Regions from separate parts of the Phycicoccus jejuensis genome, predicted to be linked through region 2. Evidence: riboswitches for the same ligand, from Rfam matches in the RefSeq annotation. Region 2 holds a riboswitch; the other holds the start of a gene.
The links. Region 2 has a riboswitch for glycine ahead of gcvP (aminomethyl-transferring glycine dehydrogenase). Riboswitches for the same ligand answer to the same signal wherever they lie in the genome.
Positions count from the first base shown of each region.

Region 1 (5,754 bases), 1.9 Mb from region 2:
CCAAGGTGTGGGGCGCGTGGCGCAGCGGACTCTCCTCCACCGACCAAGTGCCCGCGGCTACCTGCTTTATCTCGGCTGCAATTGCGATCATCGCATCACAGAACCGGTCGATCTCCGCGAGGCTCTCAGACTCGGTCGGCTCGATCATCAGCGTGCCCGCGACCGGGAAAGACATCGTGGGGGCGTGGAAGCCGTAGTCGATCAGCCGTTTGGCGACATCCTCGACGGTGACCCCGGTCTTCGCAGTGGCTGGTCGGATGTCGACGATGCACTCGTGTGCGACCAACCCATCTTCGCCGGTGAACAGAATTGGGAAGTGTGACGCCAGTCGATGGGCGACATAGTTCGCGTTCAGCACGGCAACGTGACTGCACTCGGTTAAGCCGGAGCCACCCATCATCCGGATGTACGCCCACGGGATGGGAAGGATCCCGGCTGACCCGTAGGGAGCAGCGCTGATGCTTCCGTGGTTCCCGCGACGATCGGCGTCTGGATGTAAGGGGTGGGTCGGCATATACGGAACTAGGTGTTCCGCTACCGCGACCGGCCCGACCCCGGGTCCACCTCCACCATGGGGGATGCAAAAAGTCTTATGCAGGTTCAGGTGGGAGACGTCGCCTCCGAACTCGCCGGGCTTGGCGATACCAAGTAGGGCGTTGAGATTTGCCCCATCCACGTACACCTGTCCCCCATGCGCGTGCACGACGTCGCAGAGCTGGGTGATGCTGTCCTCGTAGACACCATGCGTCGACGGGTAGGTCACCATGATGGCGGCCAGGTTGTCAGTGTGCTCAATACACTTTTTTTCCAGCTCCCCCAAGTCGATCGTGCCATCGTCGTGAGAACCCACAACAACGACTCGCATCCCCGCCAAGACCGCGGACGCAGCATTCGTCCCGTGCGCGCTAGAAGGGATCAAGCAGACATCTCGCTGCTCGTCTCCGCGATCCCGGTGCCAACCCCTAATGGCCAAAAGTCCCGCTAACTCCCCCTGCGAGCCGGCGTTGGGCTGAATTGACACCGCGGCATAACCGGTAATTTCGGCCAACCACCCCTCCAATTGGCGCACAAGCTCGGTGTATCCGGAGGCGTCCTCGGCGGGGGCGAACGGATGCAAGTTCGCGAAGCCGGGCAAGCTTATCGGCTCCATCTCGGTCGTCGCATTCAGTTTCATAGTGCATGAACCCAGCGGAATCATGCCTCGGTCCAGCGCAAAGTCGCGAGCCGAAAGGCGACGTAGGTACCGCAGCATCTCGGTCTCTGAACGATAGCTGTGGAAAACCTGATGCGTGAGGAACGGACTCTCGCGCCGCAGCGTCGAGGGCATGGCATCGGGTTTCCGCTGATCCATCACGTCGACCTGCTCAAGGGTGCTGAACGCCTCAAGTACCAGGTCCACGTGTGAGCTGGTGGTGATCTCGGAGCAACTGACTCCGACGTGGTCGGAATCCACCCCCCGCAGCCGCAGGCCCTTAGCGGCCGCGGCCGCGAGCACCTCGTCGGCATGGCCCGGGACGCGCACCAGCAAGGTATCGAAGTAAGCGCCATGTACGACCGGTATACCAACTTCTCGGAGCCCGCTTTCGATGGCGTTGGCATGGGCGTGGACCCGTTCCGCGATTCGTCTCAGCCCGACAGGGCCGTGGTAGACCGCGTACATGGAAGCTACGACGGCCAGCAGCACTTGGGCGGTGCAGATGTTGGAGGTCGCCTTGTCGCGACGGATGTGCTGCTCTCGCGTTTGCAGCGACAGGCGGTACGCGGGCTTCCCGTCGCTGTCCCGAGAGACACCTACCAATCGTCCGGGAAGGTGACGTTGCAGCCCGTCACGCACCGCGATGTAACCGGCGTGAGGGCCACCGTAGAACAACGGCACCCCGAAGCGCTGGGTTGATCCGACCGCAATATCGGCGCCGCACTCTCCCGGCGAGAGAAACATGGTCAGGGCCAGAAGGTCGGCGGCGATGGTGACTAGGGCGCCGCGGTCCTGCGCGCTGCGCACGAGGTGCCGGTGGTCACGGACCGCTCCGGAGGCGCCGGGGTAGGAGACAACTAGGCCGAAGAAGTCATCCTTCGGCAGCGGCTGGGTAACGTCGACTTCGACGACCTCCACTCCAACTGCCGTGGCGCGTGTCCGAAGAATGTCGAGGGTTTGCGGCAACGTGTCCGTGTCGACCAGCACCTTGCTGGACTTTGACGTCGATCCGCGGCGCATGACCATAACGGCCTCCGCCACTGCAGTGGACTCGTCCAAAAGGGAGGCATTGGACATGGGCAGACCCGTCAGATCGCCGACCATCGTCTGGAAGTTCAGCAGCGCCTCAAGTCGGCCTTGGCTGACTTCGGGTTGGTAAGGGGTGTAGGCCGTGTACCAGGCCGGATCCTCAAGCACGTTGCGCCGGATCACCGCTGGGGTAAGCGATGGGTAATAGCCGAGACCGATCATTGGCACCGAAACGACATTGCTTCCCGCAAGGGTCGCCAGTTCTCCGGCCGCTTCGGCCTCCGTGGCCGGTTCCGGCAGACGAAGACCGCTGGTGGTGCGGATCTTCCCAGGGACAGCCGTGTCGATCAAGCTGTCCAGATCCGGAAAACCGATCTCGGCGAGCATTTTGGCGCGACTTTCGGCGTCAATACCGATGTGACGACCAACAAAACCGCGGTCGTAGTCGTCTGCACTCAACGATGTCATAGCAGAGGCTCCTGGTCCTAGGGCCGCGAATGCGACACCTGGTGGGTGGCCTCCCCGCTCTGTCATCGGAAAACCTGAGAGCTTCGCTGCCGAGTGGGCAACTTGCACCGTGGGTGCAGGACACTAGTCCTGACTTTCCAGAGTTCGCCTCACGACAGCGGTAACGGGGCCTGAGAGATTCTCGGGGAGAGTTGCTCCTTCGGCGCCCCCCTCGAGTAGAGGAAGGACTCTCCCGCTGTGGTTCAAGCGGCGAATAGTCTTCAGTTATCTAAGTCTAGAACGTAGTCGTGGCACCGAGTGATGTCAACGGACCACGGGATGGAGCTCAGCGAAAGTATCGCGACCCTGGTGGGTCAAGCTGTAAGGACACGTCGACAGGGTGCGTTAGGAGGGGAGCCCGGGCGGCCCATGGGGACCGGTCTCAACAAGATCGGTCGCGTCGCGATCCTCGTTGCCCTGGCGCGTCGGCGCCCCGTCCAGGAACCCATGGAGAAGGGCCGCCGTCCCCGACAGGTGTTCTTGCATTGCTCCGGCTGCGCCTGACTCGTCGCCTGTCAGCACGGCCATCGCGGCGGCACGGTGCTGGTGGTTGGAGTGCGCAATGTTGGGGCCGAGCAGCGGTATCTGATCGAGCAGTTCGTTGAGCGCCATACGGTTGTCGGCTAACAGTGGGGTCAACGTTCGTACCCCTGCCAGTTCTGCAAAAGTCAGGTGCAGGCGAGAGTCCAGCCTTCGATAATCGTCCGGTCCGGCCTGCTCAACCTCACTGAGACGCATCCACAGCACGTCGCGCTCCACAGCCGTCAGGGTTCGCCTCGAAGCCAACCGGATGGCCCCAACCTCGAGGACTTCACGCATGCCGAGCAGGTCAGCAATGTCCGCTGGCGTCCACACACGTCTCGACACCGTCGAGTGGCGCCTCGGCACCGTGTCTGCGAAAAACGTCCCTCCGTACCGTCCGCGCTTGGTGGTGAAGTATTCCGCGTCCGATAGTGACTTGATCGCCTGCCGGACGGTGTCCCTGCCCACTCCCAGTTTACTTGCGAGTTCCCGCTCGGGCGGCAGGGCGTCACCGGGCTCGTACACGCCAAGCCACACCAGCTGCAATAGCCGGTTGACGGTCTCTTCAAAGACATTGCCCGACCGCACCGGTCGGAGCAGGGCCTCGTTGGCGGACTCGTCATTCATTTCGGTCACCATAGTCGCGACCTTGGTGCCATCGCTCGCTAATGCTCCCGGAAATACTTAACGCAGGTCTCACGTGGCAGGGCGGCGCTCCCGCAGCATCGTCCATCGTCTGAGCCGCACACCGAACGTCTACCAGCCGAGCCGTGGAGCGAGGAGGGCGCGTGGGGCCCGTCAAGCTGGTTCGCTGGACGAGTGAACGCACCGCGACCAGGACGCCGATCAAGGAGCCGCCGCCGCGGCTGCGACCAATGCCCTGAACAAGCCCGCGTCCTCCTGGGTCTCCGGGTGCCATTGCACTGCAAGCCGGAACGGGTGTTGCGGGTCCTCCATCGCCTCCAGGGTTCCGTCGGCGGCCCAGGCGACTGGTTCGAAGCCCGGATGGGCGCTGACCGCTTGATGGTGGTGACACCTCACGGCGCCCCGCGCCCCTATAGCTCGAGCCAGTCGGCTGGCGACAACGATGTCAACCGCGATGTCGCCGTACGAGTTCCCACCCGGCGAGTGCTGCTGTGAGCCGACGCGGTCAGGCACATGCTGTTCAAGCACTCCCCCAGCGTGCACCGCCATGAGTTGCATGCCTCGGCAGATGCCTAGCACGGGCAGGTTGATCCTGGCGGCTTCGTCGAGGAGGGCGAGCTCCCACGCGTCACGGTCCTCGCGCCAGCCCATAGTCCGCTCGTGCGGCCGTTCCCCGTACCTCATCGGCTGCACGTCGGGGCCCCCGGCGATCACGAGCCCGTCCAGCCGACGTACCACCGATGCGGCTACCCGCGGGACGCTCGGCGGGAGCAGCACTGGCGCCCCGCCAGCCCGTTCCACAGACTGCGAATAGCTTGCGGGCAGAACGTCCGCTACTTCGTCCCACACCCCCCATTGCGAGGTTTCACGAGCGGCAGATATGCCGATGACCGGGTGCATCACACAGGGGTAACGTAGGCGCCTGAAATGCCGCCGTCCACCAAGAAGGTAGAGGCGGTGATAAAGCTTGACTCGTCGGAGGCCAAGAACAAAACAGCATTGGCCATCTCCGCGGGCTCAGCAAACCGGCCGAGCGGAACGTGTACCAGTCGGCGCTGGGCACGCTCCGGGTCCGTTGCGAACAGTTCCTGCAGCAAGGGCGTGTTGACCGGTCCTGGACACAGCGCGTTAACTCTCACGCCCTCGCGAGCGAATTGCACACCCAATTCGCGCGACATCGACAGCACACCGCCCTTCGACGCCGAGTACGAGATCTGCGACGTAGCCGCACCCATCACGGCGACGAACGAGGCGGTGTTGATGATGGAGCCGCTTTTCTGCTCGAGCATGTAGGGCAGCGCGGCCTTGCAGCACAGGTAAACGCTGGTCAGATTGACCTCCTGGACCCGCTTCCACGCCTCCAGTTCGGTGTCGAGGATCGAGGCGTCCTCCGGCGGCGAGATCCCGGCGTTGTTAAACGCGATGTCCACCGATCCGTAGGTGGTGAACGCCGTCTTGAACAGTGCGTCGACTTGCCGCTTGTCTGTAACGTCCACGTGCACGTAGGTGCCGCCGACCTGCTCAGCGATCGTGGGCCCCTTTACGTCGTCGACGTCGCCGATGACCACCTTCGCGCCCTCTGCAGCGAACCTCTGCACGACCGCAAGGCCGATGCCGGAGCAACCCCCGGTAACGACGGCGACCTTGCCTTCGATGCGTCCTGCCATGACTTCCACTTCCTTTTCGATGATCATCCAATAATGGGGAGACGGTTGCGTGAGGGGCGAACGCCAACTTCCGCTCGCCGGTGGGGTCCAACTACTCGTTACTGATGAAGACGTTCTTGACCTCAGTGAACGAGTGGGGCGCGTCGGGACCGAGCTCGCGGCCCAGACCGGATTGCTTGAACCCGCCGA
Region 1 is NZ_CP085209.1:698,091-703,844, reverse strand. It holds gene gcvP (aminomethyl-transferring glycine dehydrogenase) at 1-2,692, opposite strand, end outside; glycine riboswitch at 2,841-2,937, opposite strand; gene LG324_RS03195 (FadR/GntR family transcriptional regulator) at 3,077-3,880, opposite strand; gene LG324_RS03190 (gamma-glutamyl-gamma-aminobutyrate hydrolase family protein) at 4,100-4,798, opposite strand; gene LG324_RS03185 (3-oxoacyl-ACP reductase) at 4,798-5,565, opposite strand; gene LG324_RS03180 (aldehyde dehydrogenase family protein) at 5,657-5,754, opposite strand, start outside.
Region 1: another riboswitch for glycine. It lies ahead of gcvP (aminomethyl-transferring glycine dehydrogenase); the one in region 2 lies ahead of gcvP (aminomethyl-transferring glycine dehydrogenase).

Region 2 (5,754 bases):
GGGGTGTCCGGGAGCGGCGTCACCGTCCGTGCCGGCGACGCCGCCCCCGCGGCCTAGGGCCTCAGTCCTCGAACGCCTCGGGCGAGGGGCACGAGCAGATGAGGTGCCGGTCGCCGTACGCGCCGTCGATGCGGCGCACCGGCGGCCAGTACTTCGCCGTGGCGTCGACGCCGTCGGGGTAGGCGGCGGTCTTCCGGTCGTACGGGTGGTCCCACTCCCCGACCAGCGAGACGGCCGTGTGCGGCGCGTGGCGCAGCACGCTGTCGGCGACGGCCACCGAGCCCGCGGCGACCTCGTCGATCTCGCGGCGGATGGCGATCATCGCGTCGCAGAAGCGGTCGATCTCCTGGAGGTCCTCGCTCTCGGTCGGCTCGACCATGAGCGTGCCCGCGACGGGGAAGGACATGGTCGGGGCGTGGAAGCCGAAGTCGACGAGGCGCTTGGCGACGTCGTCGACGGTGACGCCGGTCTCCTTCGTGATGCCGCGCAGGTCGAGGATGCACTCGTGGGCGACGAGGCCGTCGGCGCCGGAGTACAGCACCGGGTAGTGGTCGCGCAGCCGCGCGGCGACGTAGTTGGCGTTGAGGACGGCGACCTCCGTGGCGTGCCGCAGGCCCTCACCGCCCATGAGCCGGACGTAGGCCCACGAGATCGGCAGGATGCTCGCCGAGCCGTACGGCGCCGCCGCGACCGGACCGACGCCGGTCTCGGGCCCGGCCGCCGCGTCGAGGGGGTGGTTCGGCAGGTACGGCGCGAGGTGCTCACGGCACGCGACCGGGCCGACGCCGGGGCCACCGCCGCCGTGCGGGATGCAGAAGGTCTTGTGCAGGTTGAGGTGCGAGACGTCCGCGCCGAACTTGCCCGGCCGGGCGAGCCCGACGAGCGCGTTGAGGTTGGCGCCGTCGACGTAGACCTGGCCGCCGGCGTCGTGGACGAGCCCGCAGAGCTCGGTGATCGTGTCCTCGAAGACGCCGTGCGTGGAGGGGTAGGTGACCATGATCGCGGCGAGGGTGTCGCGGTGCTGCTCGATCTTGGCGCGCAGGTCGTCGAGGTCGACGTTGCCCGACACCGGGTCGGTGCCGACGACGACGACCTTCATCCCCGCCATGACCGCGCTCGCCGCGTTCGTGCCGTGGGCGCTGCTCGGGATGAGGCAGACGCGGCGCTCGTCGTCGCCGTTGGCGCGGTGGTAGGCGGCGATGGCCAGCAGGCCGGAGAGCTCGCCCTGGCTGCCCGCGTTCGGCTGCAGCGAGACCGCGTCGTACCCGGTGACCTCGCAGAGCCACTGCGAGAGCTCGTCGACGAGGCCGCGGATGCCGCGGGTCTGCTCGTGCGGTGCGAAGGGGTGCAGGTTCGCGAACTCGGGCCAGGTGACCGCGACCATCTCGGTCGTCGCGTTGAGCTTCATCGTGCAGGAGCCGAGCGGGATCATCCCGCGGTCGAGCGCGAAGTCCCGGTCGGCGAGGCGGCGCAGGTAGCGCAGCATCGCGGTCTCGGAGCGGTGCGCCGAGAAGACCGGGTGGGTGAGGTACTCGGAGGTGCGCACGAGCGCCTCGGGCCACGCCGGGGCCGCGACCTCGACCCGCTCGGGGGCCGTGGCGCCGAGCGCGCGGGCGACCTTGCCGAGCACGGTCGTGTCGGTGGTCTCGTCGACGCTCAGCCACACGGTGTCGTCGTCGTGCTGCCAGAGGTTGACCCCCTCGGCGAGGGCGGCGGCCACGACGGTGTCGGCCCGCCCCGGGACGTGCAGGGCGAGGGTGTCGAAGAACGGGACGTCCGCGACCTCCACGCCCGCGGCACGCAGCGCGTCGGCGAGGGCTACGGCGTGCGCGTGCACCCGCAGCGCGATGGCACGCAGGCCGTCGGGGCCGTGGTAGACCGCGTACATGCTCGCCATGACGGCGAGCAGCACCTGCGCGGTGCAGATGTTCGAGGTCGCCTTCTCGCGGCGGATGTGCTGCTCGCGGGTCTGGAGGGCCAGGCGGTAGGCCGGCGCGCCGTCGGCGTCGACGGAGACGCCGACGAGCCGGCCCGGCAGCGTGCGCTCGAGCCCGGCGCGCACGCTCATGTACCCGGCGTGCGGGCCACCGAAGCCCATCGGCACCCCGAAGCGCTGGGTCGTGCCGACGGCGACGTCGGCGCCCCACTCCCCCGGCGGCGTGGCGAGGGTGAGGGCGAGGAGGTCGGCGGCGGCGGTGACGAGCGCGCCGGCCTCGTGCGCGGCGTCGGCGACGGCGCGCAGGTCGTGGAGGCGGCCGTCCGCGGCCGGGTACTGGAGCAGGACGCCGAAGACGTCGCGGTCGCCGGCGGCGGCGCGCAGCGCCTCGGCCGAGGCGACCTCGGTGAGGTCGGCGACGACGACGTCGAGCCCGAGCGGCACCGCGCGGGTGCGCACGACGGCGAGCGTCTGCGGGAAGACGGCGGCGTCGACGACGAGCACGGCGTCGGCGGCGGCCTTCGACGAGCGGCGCATCAGCGTCATCGCCTCGGCCGCGGCGGTGCCCTCGTCGAGCAGCGAGGCGCCGGCGGTCGGTAGGCCCGTGAGGTCGGCGACGACGGTCTGGAAGTTGAGGAGCGCCTCGAGACGGCCCTGCGAGATCTCGGGCTGGTAGGGCGTGTACGCCGTGTACCAGGCGGGGTTCTCGAGCACGTTGCGCTGGATCACGGCGGGCGTCAGGGTGCCGTAGTAGCCGAGGCCGATGAGCGAGGGGACGACGCGGTTGCGCGCCGCGACCTCGCGCAGCTCGGCGACGACGGCGGCCTCGGAGCCGGCCGCCTCGACGTCCAGAGCGCCCTCGAAGCGGATGCCGTCCGGCACGGCGGCGGCGAGGAGGTCCTCGAGCGACTCGCGCCCGACGACCTTGAGCATCCCGGCGAGGTCGGACTCGCGGGGGCCGATGTGTCGGGCGGCGAAGGCGGGAAGGGCTGGCGTGCTCACGAAGGTCCTCCGGAGGGCAGACGATGCTGACGTCCTCCCCCTCTGTCGGGTCGGTGGACCCTCCAGAGGTGCCTGTCCCGTGCGGTCCCTTGCGCCTGAGAGGTTCTGGGGAGAATTGCCCCTTCGGCGCCCCGGCCGGCAGTGCCGGGGACTCTCCCGCACGGTGTGAGCGGCAGGGTCAACCTACCACCGGAGGCGCCGGCGGCCGGGGTGGCGGACTCAGGCGAGACGGGCGATGCGGCGGGCGCCGAGCTCGTCGCCGGGCTGGATCGCCTCGGCACCGCCCTCGGAGGCGGCCCGCTCGCTCGGCAGGTCCGAGAGCGTGCCCTCGACCTCGCGCCAGACCTTGCCGACGGCGATGCCGAACACGCCCTGGCCGCCCTGGAGCAGGTCGATGACCTCGTCGTTCGAGGTGCACTCGTAGACCGAGGCGCCGTCGCTCATGAGGGTGATGCCGGCGAGGTCGTCGACCCCACGGGCGCGCAGCACGGTGATGGCGCCACGGATCTGCTGGAGCGAGACCCCGGTGTCGAGGAGCCGCTTGACGACCTTGAGCACGAGGATGTCGCGGAAGCCGTACAGGCGCTGCGTGCCGGAGCCGCCCGCCGAGCGGACCGAGGGCTCGACGAGCCCGGTGCGCGCCCAGTAGTCGAGCTGGCGGTAGGTGATGCCGGCCGCCTTGCACGCCGTGGGGCCGCGGTAGCCGACCTCGTCGTCGAGCTGGGGCAGGTCGTCGGCGAACAGCACGCCCTGCGCGACGACGGGCGCGGGGGTGCCGCCCTGTCGCGCTTCTCCGGTGGAGCCCACGCCTACCTCCTGATGGTGCCGGCTGCTCCGGACGACGATACGCCCGGGAATGACATCGACGTCACTCTCCCGGCCACTTCTGTGACTGGTGTGACAGTAGGGGCGGCTGTGACGGCGGTCAACGACCGCAGGCCCCGTACCCTCACCGGCGTGTCGCGGTCAGGACCCCGTCTCGGTGTCGAAGTCGTCGGCGGAGACGTCCTCGAGGAAGGCCTTGAACTTCTCGACCTCGTCGTCCTCGCTCTCGGCCATCTCGACCCCGGCCTCGTCGAGGAGCGCCTCCTCGGCGACGATGTCGGCGCCGGCGCGCAGCGCGAGGGCGATGGCGTCCGAGGAGCGGGAGTCGATCGTCGTGCCGCCGGCCTCGCCGCCGCCGTCGATGTCGAGCGCGGCGTGGAACGCGCCGTCCTGGAGCGAGACGATCCGCACCCGGGTCAGCGTGTGCCCGAGGTCGTCGATGACGGTGCGCAGCAGGTCGTGGGTGAGCGGGCGCGGGGGCACGACACCCTGCTGGGCGTACGCGATCGCCGTGGCCTCCGCCGCGCCGATCCAGATCGGCAGGTAGCGGACGCCGTCGCGCTCCCGGAGCAGGACGATCGGCTGGTTGCCCGGCATCTCGACCCGCACGCCGAGGACGTCCATGAGCTTCACCCCGTCACCGTACCTCGCGACCCCGACGCCGTGCCCGGGCGCTCATCCGGAGGTGTCGAGGCCGGCACGTACGAGCGCCGTGTGGAGGGTGAGGACGAGGTGGGTGACCTCGGCGGCGGCGCGGCGCCGGTCCTCGCCGCGCAGGCCGCCGGTCACCTGCTCGACGAGCCCGACCTCGCGGTCGGCCGCGGTCCGCGCCGCGCGCAGGTGCCGGGCCTCGACGCCGAAACGGGCCAGGCCCGCGGCCGCGCGGGCGGCGCGCAGGTCCTCGCGCCCGTGCATCCCGTCGGCCCCCGGACGCAGCAGGCCGTGGTCGAGGAGGTCGGCGACGAGACCGGCGTCGAGGCCCGCGGCGGTCGCGAGCTCGGCCCGGGTGAGCCGGAGCGGGGTGCCGGTCTCGACGAGCTCGGCGACGGCGGGCACGGCGGGGTCCGCCGCAGGGTCGGGCACGACCGGCGGGCGACCCGGGCCGTCCGGCACCAGGCCGCGCTCGAGGGCCTCGAGCGAGTCCTTGATGACCCGCAGCGGCCAGAACAGGTCGCGCTGGGCCCGCAGGACGTAGCGCAGGCGCTCGACGTCGGCCTCGGTGTAGCGCCGGTAGCCCGACCCGGTGCGCTCGGGCGTCACGAGACCCTCGGCCTCGAGGAAGCGCACCTTCGAGACGGTGACGTCCGGGAAGTCCTCGGCGAGGGCCGCGACGACCGCCCCGATGGTCAGGGGTCGCACGGCGGGGGCGTCAGGCCTGGGCCGAGGCGTAGAAGACGAGCCGGAACTTGCCGATCTGCACCTCGTCGCCCGTCGACAGCTCCGCCTCGTCGACGAGGTCGCGGTTGACGTACGTCCCGTTGAGCGAGCCCACGTCGCGCACGACGAAGGTCCCGCCGGAGCGCTGGAAGACCGCGTGCCGGCGCGAGACCGTCACGTCGTCGAGGAAGATGTCGCTGTCGGGGTGACGACCGGAGACGACCTCGTCGTCGTCGAGGAGGAAGCGCGCGCCGGTGTTCGGCCCGCGGAGCACGACGAGGAGGGCCGTGCCCGCCCGCAGCGCCTCGACGGTGGCGAGGTCCGCCTTCGTGAGGACGTGCTCGGCCTCGCTCTGCGGCTCGACCCGGGTCCCCTCGACCGCCTGCAGGCGCATCGTCGTGGGCTCGGGAACGGGCGGCTGCTGCTGCTCGCCGCGCTCGTCGCCAGTCATGTCGTCCTACCACCCTCTCCGTCGGCGGTCGCCGGGACCTGCCACCCTAGATCACGTCGGCGCGGAAGTCCCGGTCCCGGGGGAAACCGGTTGCGCAGGGCAGTGATCAGGAGAGCTGGGCGCGGTAGGCGTCGACGTCGAGCAGCGCGGCGACGGCCGCGGC
Region 2 is NZ_CP085209.1:2,573,186-2,578,939, forward strand. It holds gene LG324_RS12215 (AAA family ATPase) at 1-57, shown strand, start outside; gene gcvP (aminomethyl-transferring glycine dehydrogenase) at 62-2,938, opposite strand; glycine riboswitch at 3,011-3,107, opposite strand; gene LG324_RS12225 (MerR family transcriptional regulator) at 3,158-3,745, opposite strand; gene LG324_RS12230 (bifunctional nuclease family protein) at 3,905-4,396, opposite strand; gene LG324_RS12235 (MerR family transcriptional regulator) at 4,439-5,122, opposite strand; gene LG324_RS12240 (FHA domain-containing protein) at 5,133-5,591, opposite strand; gene gcvH (glycine cleavage system protein GcvH) at 5,698-5,754, opposite strand, start outside.